One region of the Lysinibacillus sp. RC79 genome, then DNA from elsewhere that is predicted to be linked to it. Evidence: riboswitches for the same ligand, from Rfam matches in the RefSeq annotation. Region 1 holds a riboswitch; each other region holds the start of a gene.
What was found. A riboswitch is a leader RNA that binds a small molecule or an ion and turns the genes downstream of it on or off. The one in region 1 is predicted to bind S-adenosylmethionine.
Positions count from the first base shown of each region.

Region 2: it holds a riboswitch for S-adenosylmethionine, as region 1 does, so the genes downstream of both, ABH968_RS27410 (MetQ/NlpA family ABC transporter substrate-binding protein) here and metA (homoserine O-acetyltransferase MetA) in region 1, are expected to answer to the same signal.
Region 3: it holds a riboswitch for S-adenosylmethionine, as region 1 does, so the genes downstream of both, metK (methionine adenosyltransferase) here and metA (homoserine O-acetyltransferase MetA) in region 1, are expected to answer to the same signal.
Region 4: it holds a riboswitch for S-adenosylmethionine, as region 1 does, so the genes downstream of both, ABH968_RS02810 (methionine ABC transporter ATP-binding protein) here and metA (homoserine O-acetyltransferase MetA) in region 1, are expected to answer to the same signal.

Region 1 is NZ_JBGCCD010000009.1:151,435-156,586, forward strand. Features, by position in the region: gene ABH968_RS11470 (hypothetical protein) at 10-192, shown strand; gene ABH968_RS11475 (endospore germination permease) at 226-1,911, shown strand; gene metA (homoserine O-acetyltransferase MetA) at 1,984-2,919, opposite strand; SAM riboswitch class I at 3,078-3,188, opposite strand; gene ABH968_RS11485 (nucleotide excision repair endonuclease) at 3,383-3,754, shown strand; gene ABH968_RS11490 (TrmB family transcriptional regulator) at 3,827-4,609, opposite strand; gene ABH968_RS11495 (TSUP family transporter) at 4,736-5,152, shown strand, end outside.
Region 2 is NZ_JBGCCD010000058.1:449-5,600, reverse strand. Features, by position in the region: gene ABH968_RS27415 (methionine ABC transporter ATP-binding protein) at 1-987, opposite strand, end outside; gene ABH968_RS27410 (MetQ/NlpA family ABC transporter substrate-binding protein) at 1,093-1,917, opposite strand; SAM riboswitch class I at 2,157-2,262, opposite strand; gene ABH968_RS27405 (pyridoxal phosphate-dependent aminotransferase) at 2,477-3,646, opposite strand; gene ABH968_RS27400 (PhzF family phenazine biosynthesis protein) at 3,784-4,578, shown strand; gene ABH968_RS27395 (carbon-nitrogen family hydrolase) at 4,661-5,152, shown strand, end outside.
Region 3 is NZ_JBGCCD010000014.1:38,761-43,912, reverse strand. Features, by position in the region: gene ABH968_RS14705 (gamma carbonic anhydrase) at 1-145, shown strand, start outside; gene metK (methionine adenosyltransferase) at 317-1,513, opposite strand; SAM riboswitch class I at 1,814-1,932, opposite strand; gene pckA (phosphoenolpyruvate carboxykinase (ATP)) at 2,480-4,066, shown strand; gene ABH968_RS14690 (alpha/beta hydrolase) at 4,787-5,152, shown strand, end outside.
Region 4 is NZ_JBGCCD010000002.1:114,141-119,292, forward strand. Features, by position in the region: gene ABH968_RS02795 (response regulator) at 1-314, opposite strand, end outside; gene ABH968_RS02800 (MetQ/NlpA family ABC transporter substrate-binding protein) at 732-1,580, opposite strand; gene ABH968_RS02805 (methionine ABC transporter permease) at 1,698-2,366, opposite strand; gene ABH968_RS02810 (methionine ABC transporter ATP-binding protein) at 2,356-3,384, opposite strand; SAM riboswitch class I at 3,467-3,571, opposite strand; gene ABH968_RS02815 (thioredoxin family protein) at 3,637-3,939, opposite strand; gene ABH968_RS02820 (toprim domain-containing protein) at 3,956-4,297, opposite strand; gene gcvH (glycine cleavage system protein GcvH) at 4,484-4,864, opposite strand; gene ABH968_RS02830 (arsenate reductase family protein) at 4,945-5,152, opposite strand, start outside.

The sequences.
Region 1 (5,152 bases):
ATCAAACGAATGATTCCAAAATTTAATTTAAATAAAGAAACGAAAACGATTGTTATTTTTTCGATTTTTTTATTGATCGGCGTTGCATTAAATATTGGGGTCTCGTTAAGAATCAAAATTCCGAGCCCACTAGACTTGCTTACTTTTATTTTTTCACCAATTAAAGATTTAATTGTCTCCCTGACAAAATAATAAGGAACTTTTAAGAAAAAAGGTAGTGTTCATATGGAAAAAGAAATAATTAGCTCAAGACAATTTATGATCATTACCTTTCTCTCTTCAATTGGGACAGCCATATTAATTAGCCCCGCTAGTGTAACAAGTGAAGCAAAACAAGATGCCTGGATTGCAGCGATCATTAGTGTCGTTTTAAGTTTACTCTTAATAAAGCTTTTCGTTACTCTAGGAAAACGGACACCTACCCTTACATTTGTAGAGGCTAATGAAAAGATATTAGGTCGCTTTTTCGGAAAAATAACTTCGATTGGCTTTATTATTCTATCCTTTCTTTCTGCCGGTGAATTATTATATTTCATTGGCATTTTCATGAAAACAGAAGTTATGCCAGAAACACCTACGATGGCCTTTGCTTTTCTGTTCAGTATTATCATTATTTATGCAGCATTTCTAGGAATTGAAGTTTTTGCCCGTTCTGCAGAAATACTATTCCCAATGTTTATTTTAATTTTTATTTTTTTTGTAGTTTGTATTTCACCATCCGTCCATATGGAAAATCTACAGCCAATAATGGAAGTACCAACAAAATCATTATTCTTTAGTATTATTCGATTAATGAGTATTTTTTCATTCCCACTTGTCATATTATTAATGATTTTTCCTTCTATTGTTAACGTCCATAAATCAGCACAAAAAGGTTTTTACATTGGCACAATTCTTGGAGGTATTGTCTTAATTGCTATCATCACACTGGCTATCCTTGTCCTAGGTCCAGCAAATACTGCTGCTCGGACATTTCCTAGCTATTCATTAGCCCAAAGAATTTCAATCGGGAATTTTTTGCAGCGTATTGAAGTGATTATGGCAGCCATGTGGATAATATCAATTTATATTAAAACTTTTATGTTTTTTTACGCTGGGGTCATCGGCATCGCACAAATATGTAAAATTAACAATCATCGACCGCTCATTTTTCCATTCGGAATGATTATCCTTGGACTTTCACTAATTGTTCATCCTAGTATCATTCATTCAGATATTTACAATAGAGAAACCTGGCCTATTTTTTCCTTTATTTTCGCAATCTTATTACCATTAGTTTTACTACTTGTCGCAAAAATTCGCAAAATTAACGGTAATCAAGGAAATAATACAAAAAGTAATTGTAGTACACAGAATGAAAGTGGTAGTAAAAACGGAAATGCTACACAAGGTGCAGGTAGCAATAATAACGATAATTCTTCACAGAGTGATAGCAATTGCAATGCTGGAAATGCTACTCAAAATGAAAGTAGCAGTAATGGCGGAAATGCTTCTCAAAATGTAAGTACTAGTAATAACGATAATTCTACTCAAAGTGATAGTAGTAGCAATGCCGGAAATACTACTCAAAGTGCCAGTAATAGTAATAACAATAATTCTACTCAAAATGCAAGTAGTAACAATGCCGGAAATGCTACTCAAAGTGCAAGTAGTAGTAATAACGATAATTTTACTCAAAGAGATAGTAATAGCAATGCCGGAAATACTACTCAAAATGAAAGTAGTAGCAACACCGGTAATGCTACTCAAAATGTAAGTAGTAATAATAACGAAGATTCTACTCAAAGTGCAAGTAGTAGTAATAACGAAAATCCATCGCAGAGTGATAGTAGCAGCAATACTACACAAAATGATAGCGATACCGGCAATACTCCAAAAAGTGATAAAAATAAAAATTCATTAGAAAATTAACAACATAAAGGCGTAAAAAAATGATGACCCTGTAATAAAAAGGTCATCATTTTTAATAGCTATTAAATAGCATTATATATGATATTCAATTTCATCAACGAAATCCCACTCGTAAGGTGTTTCTTGGTATACATAGTAGTTCAACCAATTCGAGAATAATAAATGTGTATGGGCACGCCACGAATTAATCGGTTCATTTGCTGGATTATCATGTGGGAAGTAATTCACAGGTACATCAATATCTAATCCTTTCGCAACATCACGACTATATTCATCAGCTAACGTTGTCGCATCATATTCAAGATGGCCAGTAATCATAATGTTTTTATTATCCTTAGATTGCACAATGAAAACACCAGCATCTTCTGAATAAGATAGTAAACGTAAATCAGGATGATTGAGTACTTCATCAATTGATACAGATGTATAACGTGAATGTGGTGCCGTAAATGAATCGCTAAAGCCACGTACTAAATCCACTGTTAAATCCGTAATGACATGAGAATATACACCTGAGCATTTAGCAGGAAGCTCAATTTTACCGATACCGTAATGATGGTATAACGCCGCCTGAGCACCCCAACATATATGTAAGACTGATGTTACGTTTGTTTTGGACCAATCCATAATTTCTGAAATTTCCTGCCAGTAGTTCACTTCTTCAAATGCCATTTTTTCTACTGGTGCACCCGTAATAATCATGCCATCATAACGGCGATGACGAATTTGATTGAAGGTCGTGTAAAATAACTGTAAATGTGATTTACTGACATTTTTCGATTCATGCGTAGCTGTATTTAAAAATGTAATATTCACTTGTAACGGTGTATTACCTAATAAACGTAGTAATTGCAGCTCTGTTTTTTCTTTTTCCGGCATTAAATTAAAAATTAATATATTTAACGGACGGATTTGTTGAGTTTTTGCTCTATCCTCTTCCATTACAAAGATTTTTTCCTCCCGTAAATGTTCTCCAGCTGGTAAGTTTTTCGGAATATTAATTGGCATCTTGCATTCCCCTCTCTTTAATTTCTCTCTGTTAAAATCATTTAGTGCTTTAATATCAATGCACGGGCCCTGCGCAAAGTTGATTATGTCAAACGATGAAATTAAAAAATCCCCCTCATTCCAGTTGAGATAGAATGAGAAGGATTTTTCCACGTTCACTCTTATCTCTCAAAGGACAAATCCTTTGCTGGAATTAGCACCTTTCTAACTTTTGTTAGAGGTTGCTGAAGCGTCATCGGGCCAAATCCCTCAACTTCTCATGATAAGATTATTTAATTAAAAAGAATTGTAACATGAACAATTAAGAATATCAATAATACATAGAATATTTTGTTATTAATTATGCATGTCATTGGGTAATTTGTTTAACACTAATCTTGAATGTTTACATCATGAATTGATGGTAAACATGCTGTATTTATGTTAACATATACCTTTAGTAACAGAGAGGAACGTGAATAGTTTGATTAAAATTGAATTTCCAAAACCAGATTTAGTGATTCGCCAACGCGAACAAGATTTAAAGCCAGGTGATGTACCAATCACACCGTACCATGGTTTTATTGATTTCCATAAAATCACACGTGAAAACGGTGGTATTTTCTTATTCTACAATGAAGAGAACGAACTATTATTTGTCGGTAAAGCACGTAAAATCCGTCAACGTATTAAAAAGCATTTCGAGGACAATGTGTCACCGATGAAAAATCACCGTAATGAAATTTTCAAAATTGAAGTGTATGAAGTGGAAGATCCAATGGAACGTGAAATTTACGAAACATACGCGATCAATTCATTCCGCGCTAAATACAATGTTGATAAAGTTTTTTATTAATATTTAACGAAAAAAGAATCTGCTTGCCCTCTGTAATGTACATGATGGCTTGCAGATTCTTTTTCAATACTTTCATTCTAAGAAAAAGGCTTTACGTTCTTTAGTAATCCATTCTCCAAGCTCCTTATCATCGCGCTTTAATAGTCGATTGACAAGCACGTCATGCCATATATAATCTTCTAATAAATAAATATGAACAGGATCATTTGTAATAAAAGCCGTTTCTTGATTTGACGGTGAGTGACCATAAATCATTTGCTTGCCATCTATCGATAAAATAAACCAATGAGGTGTAGACGCATTCCTCGTATAGCGAGTGATACGGTGCTGGTCAATGGAAGCTAAATGGTCCTCCACATACAAGGTAATCCCATGAACAGGGATATGCTTCGCGACCTCATGTATATCTTCTCGCAATTCTTCATACATATCTTCCCACATTGATAATAGTACTTTTTTCTGCGCTTTTTTTAATAATGACTGACAGTAATTGACGATTGCCTCTTTTCCTTTTAGCGTGACAACCTTATGCTCCGCTTCCTGCTCTTTTACCTCTAATTTTTCTAATTGATCACTAATCGACGTAAAATTCGATTGCCAACGTTGCTGAATTTGTTGTAAAAACACAGCAACAGGAATGGAAGAGTAAGTCGTTTGATCGACAGTTTCTTCTTTTAGTACTAACCCTTTTTCAACGAGTACATCAAGTATGTCGTATATTCTTGCACGTGGGATACCAGAATTTTTACTTACTTGATAGGCACTCACATGACTATTTTGGACGAGTGCAGTATAGGCCTTTGCTTCATATTCTGTGAATCCCAGTTCTTTTAATTGGGCGATTAATAATTCCATCGAATCCCTCCATTTCCTCTATTATAAGTTAAGGCTATGAAGATAAGCCAATGAAAAAAATTAGTCTTTACAGCTTCGCGAAATTTAGTTACTATTTCAGTAGTAACTATCAGAAGAGGTGTAAGCATGCTATTTGAAGTAGATTTAAATGTAGTCATATTATTAATATCTTTTGGATTTTTAGCCGCCTTTGTGGATGCGGTCGTTGGTGGTGGTGGCTTAATTGCATTACCTGCCCTTATGTTTGCTGGTTTAAATCCAGCAGCAGCGGTTGCGACCAATAAACTTGCCGGTACCATGGGTTCTTTGACATCTACCATTTCCTTTTATCGTTCCGGTCAGCTAGAAATTCGTTCAGTTATCAAATACTTTCCTTTAGCCTTTGTGGGATCACTTTTTGGAGCTTGGACTGTACATTTAATCAATCCTGAATTACTAAAACCACTTATGCTCCTAATGCTTGCTGCTGTTGCAATCTATACAATCTTTAAAAAAGATTGGGGTTCAGTAGCTGCGGTCAAAAATTTAAAGTTTACACACTTA
Region 2 (5,152 bases), on a different contig from region 1:
CCCATTTTCTGCAAAATACTTAAGTGCTTTATCTACGATATGTGACTCACCGTGTAGATGCACGACAATATTACCGACAATGCCGTTTTTTAATTCAATGATATTGGCTGTTAAAATATTTGGTTGTACATCATAAACTTTGCTCACTTCTGCTAGTAATGGTTTCCCTGTACTTTCACCAAGGAATGTTAAACGAATAACGCTTCCCGAAACATTTAATTGCTCGATAAGGGAAGGGGATAAATTACGTTGAGAAATGGTATTTAAAAATTTTCGTGTCGTTGGATGCTGAGGCTTCGAAAATAGTTCTATAGCAGAGCCATATTCCACAACTGTCCCTGATTCAAGAACGGATACATCATCGCAAATTTTTTGAATAACATTCATTTCATGTGTAATGAGTAAAATAGTGATGCCTAGCTCACGATTAATTTTCAAGAGAAGCTCAAGAATGGCGTCAGTTGTTTCAGGATCGAGTGCACTTGTCGCTTCATCACTGAGCAAAATTTCAGGCTCTTGGGCAAGGGCACGTGCAATAGCGACACGTTGTTTTTGACCACCTGAAAGCTGGCTAGGATAACTATCTAATTTCTCTGTTAGGCCAACAATTTCTGCATATTTTGCAACGCGTTTTTTCACTTCAGAGTCATTATAGCCAAGAAGCTTTAATGGTACCGAGATATTGTTGTAAACAGTCGCTGTTTTTAAGAGGTTAAAATGCTGGAAAATCATCCCGATTTTTCGACGAGTTTTGCGAAGGTCGTTTAGAGAAAGGGAAGTAATATCTACATGATCGATTAATACCTTTCCTGTTGTTGGACGCTCTAATAAATTGACACAGCGAATAAGGGTACTTTTTCCTGCGCCACTATAGCCAATAACTCCATGAATTTCACCTTTATTGACATGTAAGTTAATACCATCTACTGCTTTGACGATACCTTTTTTAGTTTTAAATTCTTTTGTTATATTTTCTAATTGAATCATACTGTGATATCTCCTTTCTAAGACCTTCTATAAAGCAAGAATCTGCTAGCTTTCCTGTAGGAGTCTCGCAGATTCTCGATTTTATGAAAGGTCCTTAATCGTCACTTACCAGCTTGGAATTACAGAACCTTGGAATTTTTCTTCTATAAATTTACGTACTTCATCAGATTGATAAGCTTCAATAAATTTTTTGATCGTTGGGTCATCTTTGTTTTCAGCACGTACTACAATGTAATTCACATATGGAGAGTCCGTAGATTCTAAAAGGATGGAATCTTTTTTAGGGTTAATGCCAGCATCAAGTGCGAAGTTCGTATTAATAGCTGCTACATCTACTTCACTAAGCTGTTTTGGAATTTGTGCAGCCTCTAATTCTATGAATTTTAAATTCTTTTTATTTTCTTCCACATCGCGAATAGATGCTGTTAAGCCGGTACCGTCTTTTAATTTAATATAGCCGGCCTCTTGAAGGACAAATAGGGCACGAGCTCCGTTTGTTGGATCATTTGGTAATCCGAATGTTGCACCATCAGGAACTTCATCGAGTGATTTATATTTCTCAGAGTATATGCCCAGAGGATTTAAAATTGTTTTTCCTACTGGCACTAAATCTGTATTGTGATCTTTGTTAAATGTTTCGAGGAATGGCTTGTGTTGATAGCTGTTTACATCAAGATCACCCTCGGCTAACGATGTATTTGGTAAAACATAATCAGAGAAAGTTTTTAGTTCTACTTCTAAACCATTTTCTTTGGCAACTTTTGCAGCAACTTCTGCAATTTGTTCGTGTGGACCAGAAGTTACACCCACTACAATTTTATTTTCATTAATAGCCTTACCTTTACTGTCTTCTTTAGTACCACAGCCTACTAATGCTGCTACCAATGTGAGACTCGCTAAACCTAGTAAAAATTTGTTTTTCTTTTTCATGAAACATACCTCCAAAGTTGTTTTATCGGTTATTAAAAAAACAATTTCGCCTTGGCGTAATTGTAGCTGACGCTTTGCTTTCGCTACAGATAAACAATGCCGTCCGGATTTTGAATTGTGCTAGCACAATTCATTCCTTTCAAAATCCGTGACATCCGCCGGAGGCTTTTATCTTCATATAAATGAAGATAAAAAAAACTCTCTTAAAAAATTAAGAGAGGCTCATGAAAAAGTGTCCTCTCTTATCTTTCAAACGATAATCGTTTGCAGGATTTAGCACCTTCCTTAAAAAAAGGAGGTTGCCGAGCTTCATAGGGCCAGTCCCTCAGCTACTCTTGATAAGAGATTTATAATATTTTTTTGTAAATCCGATAGAACTAATATAAATTATAGGATATAGTAAGTCAATCGAATTTTTAAAATTTTTTATTTTATTATAATATTTAGTTGAAACAGAATCCGCTAGAAGAAGGGCTGGAGCAACTAAAAAAAGATTGTGAAATGAAAAACTGTTTCCATAGCAAGTTTGAGCTAATGGAAGGTAGGGGAATTGAAATGTTCATGAGCTAAATAAGTTTAATTTTTCAATTCTGCTGATCGCTTCACGTAAGCGGTCTTCGTTAACAAGTAAGCCAACCCGTACATAGCCTTCACCATATTGACCGAAACCATTGCCTGCAGCTACTGCGATATCAGCTTTGTCGAGCAATAAATCGGCAAATTGTTCACTCGTAAAACCTAATGGAACAGGGAGCCATGCAAAGAAAGAGCCTTTCGGTGCTGTTACTTGCCAACCAATTCGCTGAGCTTCTTCGATCAGGACGTTTCGCCGATGCTCGTAAGTCACTCTTAGCCCATCCGCGCAACTCTGGGAAGCAGTAAGTGCAACTGCCGCGGCTTGTTGCACTGCAGGAAATTGACTACAGAATAGATGATCTTGAATAAGGTTAATGGCTGCAACAATATCGGGGTTACCAACTGCAAAACCAATGCGCCAGCCTGCCATATTATACGTTTTGGATAATGTATACATTTCAATACCGACATCTTTCGCACCGTCTGCTTGCAGGAAACTGATAGGTCTATTGCCGTCAAACCCAATCGCCCCGTAGGCAAAATCATGTGATACGATAATATTGTGCTCTTTTGCAAAGCGTACTGTTTCCTCGAAAAATTCAAGTGTTGCAGTACCACCAGTTGGGTTATTCGGGTAATTCAAGTAAAGCAGCTTCGCCTTTTCTTTTACTTCATCGGATAAAGCATTATAATCAGGCAGGAAATTATTTTCTGCAAAAAGTGGCATGACTTCAAAATTAACATCACCTAATATAACACCAGATAAGTAATCTGGATATCCTGGATCCGGTAATAGCATTGTATCACCGGGATTTAAAACGGCTAACGGTAGCTCAACAAGACCGATTTTCGTACCACCAAGAATAGCTACCTCTGTTTCAGGGTCAATGTCAACATTGTATTCACGTTTGTAGAAGCTTGCTGCTGCTTGGCGTAATTCAGCTATGCCACGAAATGGAGAGTATTTATGATTTTGAGAATTTTCTGCTGCCTCCTGTAATGCTTTAATAATGTGAGGAGGAGTGGGCTGATCTGGATTACCTTGACCAAGATTGATAACATCACGCCCTTCAGCTAGAGCAGCGTTTACTTTTTGCACAAGTGCTGCAAAAAATTGAGTTGGGAGTTGCTGTAGTTTTTTTGAGAATTCCATGCATGTTCACCTTTTTCAGAATATAATAATTATTAAAGATATGAAGCAAATAGTATTACTTTTTTTACTAAATGTCTAGAGTCTTTTCAGTTAACTAAAAACTAAAAGAGACCCAATTATATTTTGAGGTGAAAAAATTGAACAAAGTCTCATATTTTATCGTCAATGCTTTTACTACAGAACTTTACAAGGGAAATCCCACAGCAGTCTGTTTACTTGATTCAACAATACCTGAGGCGACCATGCAGAAAATTGCTCAGGAGATCCCTGTACCAACAACAGCATTTGTCCAAAAGAAAGATAATGATTTTTTTCTTAGATGGTTTACGCCAGCAAAGGAAATACCGATTTGTGGACATGGAACAATCGCTAGTGCTTTTTTACTCTGGAAACAAGGGATTGTACCCGTCAATTCTTCGATTACATTTCAGACTTTAAGTGGTCCTTTGCAAGCAAATTGGTTGAATGAACTAGTTGAAATAACAATTCAGAAGTATCGGTTAGAAGAGATTGAATGTCCTTTGGAGCTTGAAGAATGGCTTGGTATGAAACCGACATATGTAGGGAAAACAGAATTGGATTATATAGTGGAGCTAAGTCACGAAGGGTATATTGCAGATTTTAAAGCTGATTTTCTTGCGATGAAACAGTTCCCTGTACGTGGTGTTTGTATTACAAGTCGTTCTAAGGATAAGGGGATTGATATTGTCTCAAGATTCTTTTCTCCAGCACAAGGTATTGATGAAGACCATGTAAATGGTTCCACTCATGGTGCGTTAGGACCTTACTGGTGTGAAAAATTATCAAAAGAAAGCATCGTTAGCAAACAGCTTTCAAAACGTGGTGGATTATTGTACGTTACACCAAAAATAAAAGATGTTGCTATTGCGGGTTCGGCAGTTCAAGTATTAAGTGGTGAAATATTAATCTAAATATTGAGCTTAAAACCATGGAAGTAAGGTTGATTTATTGTAGTATAAATACAGAAAAGTACTGTCTAGAGGAGGAATAACAATGAAAATCGGTTGTATCCAATTAAATGTAGGCTTTGGCAAAGTAGAAGAAAATTTTGCCCGCGCTGAGGACAAGATTCGTGAAGCGGCAAAACAAGGTGCAGAAATTATTGTACTACCAGAAATGTGGAATTCAGGATACGCACTTGAAAAATTACCAGACCTTGCAGATGTGGATGGAGAGCGTTCGAAAGCATTTTTATCAGATCTAGCGAAAGAGCTTGGCGTACATATTGTTGGTGGCTCTGTTTCAACGAAGAAGGGCGATAAATTTTACAACACGATGTATACGTTTGATAAAAATGGTGAGTTAGTAGGTGAATATAACAAGGCACATCTTTTCCGTTTGATGGACGAGCATTTATATTTAGATGCAGGGGATGAAATGAATCGCTTTGCCCTTGGAGATATCGAGGCTGCAGGAGTGATTTGCTATGATATTCGCTTCCCTGAATGGCTACGCGCTCACGCATTAGAGGGTGCAAAGGTATTG
Region 3 (5,152 bases), on a different contig from region 1:
TCCTCCAAATAGCTTAGCATTAGGGCGTCCTGCAAAGGTTGTAAGAGAATTAAATGATGAAGATAAAGAAGATATGGAACGCATCATACGTGAATATGTAGAAAAAGGACAATACTATAAATCTCTTCAAACAGAAAATAAATAGCTATTTCAACAGCTCCACGTTTGCTTGAACAACCGAGCCACACATAATTATGATTAGGAGCTTCTCTTTTTCGACAAAAACAGCGAAAGGGGCTATTAGAATGTTGAGCCCCTTTCTGTAATAGTATTTTAAAATATTTTTCCAGCTACTTTATTACTTTAGCTGAATAGCTTATAAGCCTGCTTTTTCTTTTAATGCGTCAGCTTTGTCTGTTTGTTCCCAAGGTACATTTAAGTCTGTACGACCGAAGTGACCATATGCTGCAGTTTGCTTATAAATAGGGCGACGAAGGTTAAGCATTTTAATAATCCCTGCTGGGCGTAGATCAAATAGCTCGCGTACCCATTTTACAATTTCACTTTCCGTAACTTTTCCTGTCCCAAATGTATCAACAGCAATAGATACAGGTTGAGCAACACCAATCGCATAAGCTAGTTGTACTTCAGCTCGTTCTGCTAAACCAGCTGCTACGATATTTTTTGCCACGTAGCGTGCTGCATATGCCGCTGAACGGTCTACCTTAGTTGCGTCCTTACCAGAGAAAGCACCTCCACCATGACGTGCATAGCCACCGTATGTATCAACGATGATTTTACGTCCAGTTAGACCAGCATCCCCTTTTGGACCACCAATTACGAATCGGCCAGTTGGGTTGATGAAATATTTAGTATTGGCATCTAGTAATTCACTTGGAACAACTGGAGCAATAACGAATTCTTTTAAGTCTGCTTGAATTTGCTCAAGTGTAGCTTCTTCGTCATGCTGTGTTGAAATTACAATCGTATCCACGCGCACTGGTACATTGTTTTCATCATATTCAATCGTTACTTGCGTTTTTCCGTCTGGACGTAAATATGCTAGTTCACCAGATTTACGTACTTCCGTTAAACGACGAGCCAATTTATGCGCTAAACTGATTGGTAATGGCATAAGCTCTGGCGTTTCGTTACATGCATAACCGAACATTAAGCCTTGGTCACCTGCACCAATTGCTTCAATGTCAGCATCTGTCATAGAGCCTTCACGCGCCTCTAATGCTTGGTCAACACCTTGAGCAATATCAGGTGATTGCTCACCAATAGCAACAAGTACTGCTAGGTTTTCAGCATCAAAGCCATATTTCCCACGTGTATAACCGATTTCTGCTACAGTATCACGAACGATACCTTTAATATCTACATAAGTAGAAGTAGTAATTTCTCCTGCTACTAAAACTAAGCCTGTTGTTACTGTTGTTTCACACGCTACACGTGCGTTTGGATCTTCTGCTAAAATAGCATCTAAAATGGCATCCGAAATTTGATCACAAATTTTGTCTGGATGTCCTTCTGTTACACTCTCTGATGTAAACAGTCGACGTTTTGTCATTTGGTTTCCTCCTATTACTTTTACAAATAGTATTTGCGAATTAATACGGTACTCATTACCCATGTCAAGTCCACCCCCTAAGGATTGAACTCTTAAGCCGTTGTTGCTGTCGCTACGTTTGCACTACGCTTTCGCACAATAAAACAGCTGTTGCTCTTAACACGAGGGTTTCGAAAGATCCGTCATTTTAATAAGGAAAGGACTATATACTTACCTTTATATTCGTTTTTAACAATAAAAAAATCCTTTTCTCACGTTTACTTAACATGAGGAAAGGAATAATGACTTCATAACCTTTCACTCTTATCGTTCAAGGGGTTTCCCCTTGCATCAGGTTGGCACCAGCGCATGTCGTGAAATAGTTCATGCAGGTTGCCGGGTTTCACAGGGCCTGACCCTCCACCAGCTCGGGATAAGAGTATCCGTTCAATATCTCATAATACGTAAAAGGTCGAACGTTGTCAAATATTTTTAATGTATTCTTTTAAAGAAAGTATGGGATTTATAATTTGGATTATGCTGTAATTTGAAACAAAATAATCCCTATTCTCCACCTCACATCATGTGTTAACATATGTGTGACCCCTTTACAGCACATTTTGTAGCTACAGAACATGTGGTGGATGAATATGATTGTAGCCTCTTTTCAGTTGACGACAAGTCCAACAGATAAAAAACCAGCTAAGACTTCACATCCTGTGCGAACCTCATGTTAGCCAAGAGCTTCCAAACGCAATTTTGCTGTGTCGAAAGTGATTGTGTGATCACTTATTATAAATAGGGTAAAAAGCATTATCAAAACGAATCAATTTACTTTTTGTCGTTTTCTTGAAAAGTAATAAAATCTGAAAAATAATTTCTGAATTAGTATAGATTATTTAAGCAATTGTGTTATACTATTTTTGAAATTAAGAAAATCTCCCTCAAACTCTAGGGAATACTATAAAAAAGGATGGTATTTAATCGATGAATTCAGTAGAAATTGCAAACGAACTGAAGGAATTATTAAGCGGCGGTAACATTAATGTTCAACTTTCAGTACCACAATTAGCTGAAAAGGCTACTTCTCGTGGTGAAGCTATGTTAACAGTAGATGGCGCAGTTCGTGCAGAAACTGGCAAATACACTGGTCGTTCACCTAAAGATAAATATACGGTAGAAGAAGATAGCACAAAAGATAAAATTGACTGGGGCAAAGTTAACCGACCAATTTCTTCTGAAGTGTTCGATAACTTATATGTAAAAGTAGTAAAATATTTAAAAGAACGTGACGAATTATTCGTATTCAAAGGCTTTGCTGGTGCTGACAAAGATTCGCAATTAAGCATCCAAGTAATCAATGAATATGCTTGGCACAATCTTTTCGCTCATCAATTATTTATCCGTCCAACTGCAGAAGAATTAGCTTCTCATGTTGCTGACTTCACTGTTATCTCAGCTCCTAACTTTAAAGCAGACCCTGCTGTTGATGGCACAGCCTCTGAAACTTTCATCATAGTATCACTTGAAAAGAAAATTATCCTAATCGGTGGTACTGAATACGCTGGTGAAATCAAAAAATCTATTTTCGGTATTATGAACTACTTATTACCACAACAAGGCATCCTTTCAATGCACTGCTCAGCAAACGTTGGTGAAACTGGTGATGTTGCATTATTCTTCGGTTTATCTGGTACTGGTAAAACTACTTTATCAGCTGACCCTGACCGTAAGCTTATCGGTGACGATGAACACGGTTGGTCTGATAATGGTGTATTCAACATTGAGGGCGGTTGCTATGCAAAAACAATTAACCTTTCTGCTGAAAAAGAACCAGAAATCTACAACGCAATCCGCTTCGGTTCTGTTCTAGAAAACGTAGCTGTTGATCCAGAAACTCGAGTTTGTAACTATGATGATGGTTCATTAACAGAAAATACACGTGTAGCTTATCCAATTCAATACATTGAAAATATTGTTGATCCATCTGTTGCAGGTCACCCAAAAACAATCATCTTCTTAACAGCTGATGCATTTGGTGTATTACCTCCAATCAGTAAATTAACAAAAGAGCAAGCAATGTACCACTTCCTAAGCGGTTTCACATCTAAACTTGCTGGTACAGAACGTGGTGTAACAGAGCCAGAACCAGTATTCTCAACTTGCTTCGGTTCTCCATTCCTTCCACTTCCAGCAACAGTTTATGCTGAAATGTTAGGTCAAAAAATTGACGAGCACGGTGCACAAGTATTCTTAGTGAACACTGGTTGGACTGGTGGCGAATATGGTACTGGTAGCCGTATGAAGCTTTCTTACACTCGTGCAATGGTACGTGCTGCAATTGATGGCAAATTAGCTAATGTTGAAACAATTCAAGATTCAGTATTCGGTTTAAACATTCCAACTTCTATTGAAGGTGTACCAACAGAAGTGCTTAATCCTCGTGATGCATGGGCAGACAAAGCTGCTTATGATAAAAAAGCTTCTGAACTTGCTGGTTTATTCACCGAAAACTTCAAGAAATTCTCAAATGTTTCTGAAGCTATCACTAAACTTGGCGGTCCATTAAAATAATTCATTAAGCAAAGGGAACGATTTCAGTCGTTCCCTTTTTTGTGTTGAAAGACAAAATGGTCCAGGAAATCTTTGAGAATGTTTTGGAGCTTTAATTGAGGGTGATTTCCATTCCATGTTACTCGCTTTCCTGTGAGCTAGCATCAGGCCGCTTCCTCCGCTTCGTTGTTGTTGCTGTCGCTTCGCTTCGCTTTCGCAAAAAAACTGTGGCTGAAGTTTTGTTTTATTACTATAAATTAGAGTGACATGCTAATGACTTGGTTGATTGGAGTGGAGACTGAGCGACTCCTTGGGGATTAGCAATAGTGGAACGAAGGCTAAGAGCATCACATCCTGTGATAACGCCTTCGTGACCAACATCGTGTTGGCCCGAGATCCTGGAGCGAACAGCGCGAGTGAAGCGGCTCATCGGACGCCCCCAGGAAGCTCTGCTCTGCGCGAAAGCGAAGCGTCAGCGGCAAATGTTTTTATCTGTGCGAAAGCGAAGCGTCAGCAACAAAGCGCTCAGTCGGAACGGAAATCAACCCCTCGTTTTGCCGAAGAGCCATACTTTATTTAATAAAACACCTTAATTCCATTGACATAATAGCATTTCAACAACATGCAAAGGAAACGATTAGAGTCGTTTCCCTTTTTTTATATTCCCCTATTTAGAGAATTCTACTTTTCATATTAGTAACTTTGTGTATAATTCATAATAGTAGTTTTAGGGGGAAATATATGAAAAGAAAGTATAAAGTGATTATTACCATTGTCAGTCTTCTATTAGTATTGTTTGTTGTGGCTGGATTTTTTGCAGGGAATTATTTCTATAACTTCGCTTTAAATCCTAATACTGATAAATCAGATGTGTTTAATTCTCCGCACAATTCTATTGCTGTTAGTCCTAAGAATGCTAAAGAAAAAGAAGAGAGTGAGAAGTGGTTTAAAGAGAATTACAAGGACTCTTATATACAGTCTTTCGATGATTTGAAATTACATGCCTATACGCTTAAAAATACAAACGAAACAAATAAATGGGCAATTGTTTTCCATGGATATTCATCTGATGGCTCACAAATGGCAAAGTACGCTAAGCATTTTTAT
Region 4 (5,152 bases), on a different contig from region 1:
AGAATTGCAAAAATCCGTTTTAAAAACGCCTTTACCTCTACTTCACTACTTTGCAGAAAAAATATTCCCCAATGCACGCCATCTGCTAATTGGAAAAGTAAATCTGTTTTTCGTATTTTTGATTTTAGAAAAGATGAAATTTGATCATTCACTTGATTACGTTCTATATCAATTACTTGTGAGGAATTAGCTAATTTAAAAAAGACTGCAGTCATTGTTAAACGTGAGCGAATAACACTCTCACGCAAAATTTCAAAATAACCCTTCACCTCATGCTCCTGCATGATGTCTTCTGCAATGATTAATTTATTCATTGGTGTTCACTCCAGTTGATGTAAGAGGTTTTTCATTCTCTTTCATTATTTTTCTATCATTCTCTTGATTTATAAACACAACAACTATAGTAATAAAGATGACTTAACAATATCTATACAAAATTTATGGTAAATCGACCACTTTAAAATATTATTATATTTTTGCTGTAAACTACAGAATAATAACTCTTTTGTTAAAAAGTTATATTTTTCTGATAAAAGATAGCCTTTTAAGTCGACGTTTTACCATAACAGGTGTTTGGACACCTGCTGAAAGAAGTTAAAGCCAAGCCCGCGGAAACTACCAACTCGGAGTGTAAATCAACCTTTGTTTATCGATACAAATTATTTATATTTTTCTTTTGATGACAAAATAAAAGGGTATGTAAGCTTTGACACTTACATACCCTTTTTGAATTATTTAACTGGTACAACTGAGCCTTTCCATTCTTCAATAATGAAGTCTTGGATTTCTTTAGATTTTAATACTTCTATTAATTTTTTAATTTCTGATTTTGTTTCATCACCAGCACGTACAGCGATAATGTTTACATACGGAGATTCTTTATCTTCAAGAGAAATAGAATCTTCCATTGGATTTAGTCCGTTGTCGATTGCGTAGTTAGAATTGATAAGAACTGCATCACCTTCATTATTTTCATACATTTGTACAAGCATTTCAGGAGCTGTATTTGCATCGAATTTGAAGTTTTTTGGATTATCTTCAATATCTTTAAGTTCAGCAGATGTTTTATCTACTCCATCCTTAAGTTTAATTAAGCCCTTAGCTTCTAATAATGAAAGCATACGCCCGTGGTCTGCAACAGAGTTAGAAAGTAAAATTGTTGCACCCTTTGGTAAATCCTCAAGAGATTTATATTTTTTAGAGTAGATACCGATTGGCTCAATGTGAATACCACCAGCGTTTACAAAATCATAACCCTTTTCTTTAATTTCCTTCTCTAAATAAGGGATGTGTTGGAAGTAGTTTGCATCAAGTTCGCCAGATTCTAAATCTTGGTTTGGTAATACATAGTCTTGATATGTTTCAATTTTAAGATCGATACCTTCTTTAGCTAAAATTGGTTTTGCTTTTTCCAGAATAACCGCATGAGGTGTATTCGAAGCACCTACTGTTAACGTTACGTTTTCTTTACTATCACCAGATGATGAGTTTGAGCTTGTATCTTCTTTTTTACCAGCACCACAAGCGGCTAAAGCTAGTACTAATACTGATAAAAATAATCCTGCTAATAACTTCTTCATTTTATTACTCTCCCTTTTTACTTATTTAAATATGTTAGCGGTATAAAACCGAGATAACCTCTTAGATGTTCGTAGCGAGATACTCTTTTTGTCACTACAATTTTTATTAGCCCCTCTTTAGCGTTTATCTGTTTTGATCGTAATCATGTCGCCAATCCATTGAATAATAAATACTACTATTAAGATTAATATAGTCGCCATTAAAGTTACATCTTGGCGATTACGTTGGAAACCATCTAAGAATGCTAAGTTTCCTAGACCACCTGCACCGATAATACCTGCCATCGCAGTATAACCGACAAGTGCTACAGCTGTTACAGTAAGACCAGAAATAAGCGCTGGTAACGATTCTGGAATTAATACTTTCCAAATAATCGTTGACGTTTTGGCACCCATTGAACGAGCTGCTTCAATAACACCTTTATCAATTTCACGTAAAGCAATTAATACCATTCGTGCATAGAATGGTGCAGCTCCAATAATTAGTGCTGGTAAAGCCGCATCTGCGCCACGAATTGTGCCAAGTAAAAATTTCGTAAATGGAATTAATAAAATAATCAAAACGATAAATGGAATCGAACGGAAAATGTTAACGATTGATCCTGTTAAAAAGTTCACAATTTTATTGGCCCATAGTTGGTTGGGACTTGATAAAAACAATAAGATTCCAATTACTAATCCAAGTATAAATGTGATGACCGTAGAAATTGTTGTCATGTACAACGTTTCATACGTAGCGTCCCACATTTTTTCCCAGTCGACATTCGGAAAAAGACTAGTTAGCATTTGTAATCACCTCCGTTTGTACTTCGACTGTATTTAAGTAGCTCAGTGCAGCAGCAACATTTTCCTCTGAGCCAACAATTTGTACAACAAGTGTACCGTACGCTCCATTTTTCGTTTGCGAAATATTACCATGTACAATACTTACTTCTACATCAAACTGTTTCACAAGATGTGAAATGACAGGCTGCTCTGTTTTTTCTCCTACAAAGATTAGCTTAACAAGTTGTCCATTAGGGTAATTTGCTTTAATTTGTGCCACAGTTTCTTGTGTTTCCTTCGTATCTGTAATTTGAGAAACGAATTTTTTCGTAATGGCAGCTTGTGGAGCTTGGAATACTTGTAATACTTCACCACGTTCTACAATTTCTCCAGCTTCCATAACCGCTACACGATGACAAATTTTGCGAATAACGTGCATTTCATGTGTGATTAACACAATCGTTAGACCTAATCGTTCGTTAATATCGACAAGGAGATCAAGGATAGCATCTGTTGTCTCCGGATCGAGTGCGGATGTTGCCTCATCACATAACAATACCTCTGGATTATTAGCAAGCGCACGAGCGATACCTACACGTTGCTTTTGTCCCCCTGAAAGTTGTGATGGATATGCTTTAGCGCGCCCTTCTAAGCCAACTAAAGTTATTAATTCTTTCACATGTGCTTCACGTTTTGCCTTTGGAACACCTGCGATTTCTAGGGGGAAAGCGATGTTTTCTTCAACAGTTCTAGACCAAAGTAAATTGAAATGCTGGAAAATCATACTAACCTTTTGTCTAGCATCTCTGAGCTTTTGCCCCTTTATGGATGAAAATGCTTGATTGTTAACCGTCACCGTACCAGATGTAGGCTTTTCTAAACCGTTTAACAAGCGAATCATTGTACTTTTACCAGCGCCACTATAGCCGATAATGCCAAAAATTTCACCTTTATTGATAGAAAGGTTGACGTCTTTGACTGCAGTTAATTCGCCATTCGCGGTTTTGTATTTCTTCGTAATATTTTGAAGCTGAATCATAGCGAATTCTCCTTTTCTCATATAAAAAACCCCTTCACTTATAGACAAGTAGAAGGGGTCACGTAATATACGCTAAACCGTTCTCTCATCTTTCAAAGATAAATCTTTGGGTGATTTGGCACCTTTTCACGATTGTGATGGTTGCCGGGCTTCATAGGGCACTTCCCTCCGCCGCTCTTTATAAGAGTTCGATATATTTAATTGTTTTTTTAATATATTTGTTACTTTACCACGCGAGTAAAGTTCAGTCAATTAATTTTTTAATAATTCGTATAAATATGGTACGGATTGGAAGGCATAAACCTTTTCTGTCACTTTTCCGCCTTCACATACGAGTAAACATGGTACACTTTCGATTTTATGATCAAAAGCTATTTGCTCTATAAAATTAATATTCGCTTTACCAACCTGTAGCTGTGGCAGCAATTGCTCAATAACCATCATCATTTTCGATGCAACTGCACACGTTCCACACATAGGCGTATATAAATAAAAGGCAGCCTTTTCACCTGACAGGACAACCGCGTCCCACTGCTCTTTTGACCATTCTTCCATCATTTTTCACGCAACCTTACAAAATATATTCATTATGGATTGAGAAATGTGCACGAAGCAATATCGCCGCTAACACTTTCCTCGGAGTTGTCTCAACTTCCTTATATGTTGGCATCGTACGTAAATGCTCAGCCTCTGGATAATGTCTGTCCATTAATGCTCGTAGTTTATCACCCGATGTATCTGCATCAAAAAACGTATAAAGCTCACAACCCTCGTATGGATCAAGTAGCTCTTCTAATTGATGCACACCAATTGTACCATTCGTACAAAGTATTTTAACATCTTCATTTAAAATAGGTTCAATTTGAAGCTTATCCGATCGACCTTCGACAATTAAGCATTTTCCCTCGACCATCACGCCACCCCCATTTAGACATATCCCTTATAATCCATTATATCAATAAACTTTATCGTTGATACAGTTAGACACCTATTGATAAAGGAATATACTTACATTCACCTCACTTACTATAGGAGCAGGATGAATGAAGATAATAAAAAACGTCGGTAGTTTCCGACGTTTTTCTAATACAGGCTTGTCTTATTCAGCAATCATTTCTTCGTATTGCTCAGCTGTCATAAGCTTTTCAACTTCTGATGCATCAGCAGGCTCTACAACGACCATCCATGCTTTTTCATATGGTGATTCATTAACGAATTCTGGGCTATCTTCTAAATCTGCATTTACTTCAACTACTGTACCTGAGATTGGTGCGTATAATTCAGAAACTGTTTTTACAGATTCTACGCTACCGAATGGATCATCAGTTTTGATTTCGTCGCCAACTTGTGGAAGCTCAACGAAAACGATATCTCCAAGTTCAGATTGTGCGAAATGAGAAATACCGATACGTACTTTACCATCTTCTACTTTTACCCATTCGTGCTCTTCAGAGTAACGTAAGTCTTTAGGTGTGCTCATGCAAAAAACCCCTCCATAAATATGTAATATATTCATTTTCAGTGTGCCATACTTCTTCCATAAAAACAAGATTAAAAGCGTTATTTCCAAGCTTGCTCAAAATCTGATTCTTTAAACCCTAAAGTAACTTTTTTTCCATCGGTTACAATCGGACGTTTAATCAACATACCATCTGACGCAAGCAGTTCAAGCTGCTCCTCTTCAGTCATTTCTGCAAGTTTATCCTTCAAGCCAAGCTCTCGATATTTCATACCAGAAGTATTAAAAAATTTCTTTAACGGTTGTCCA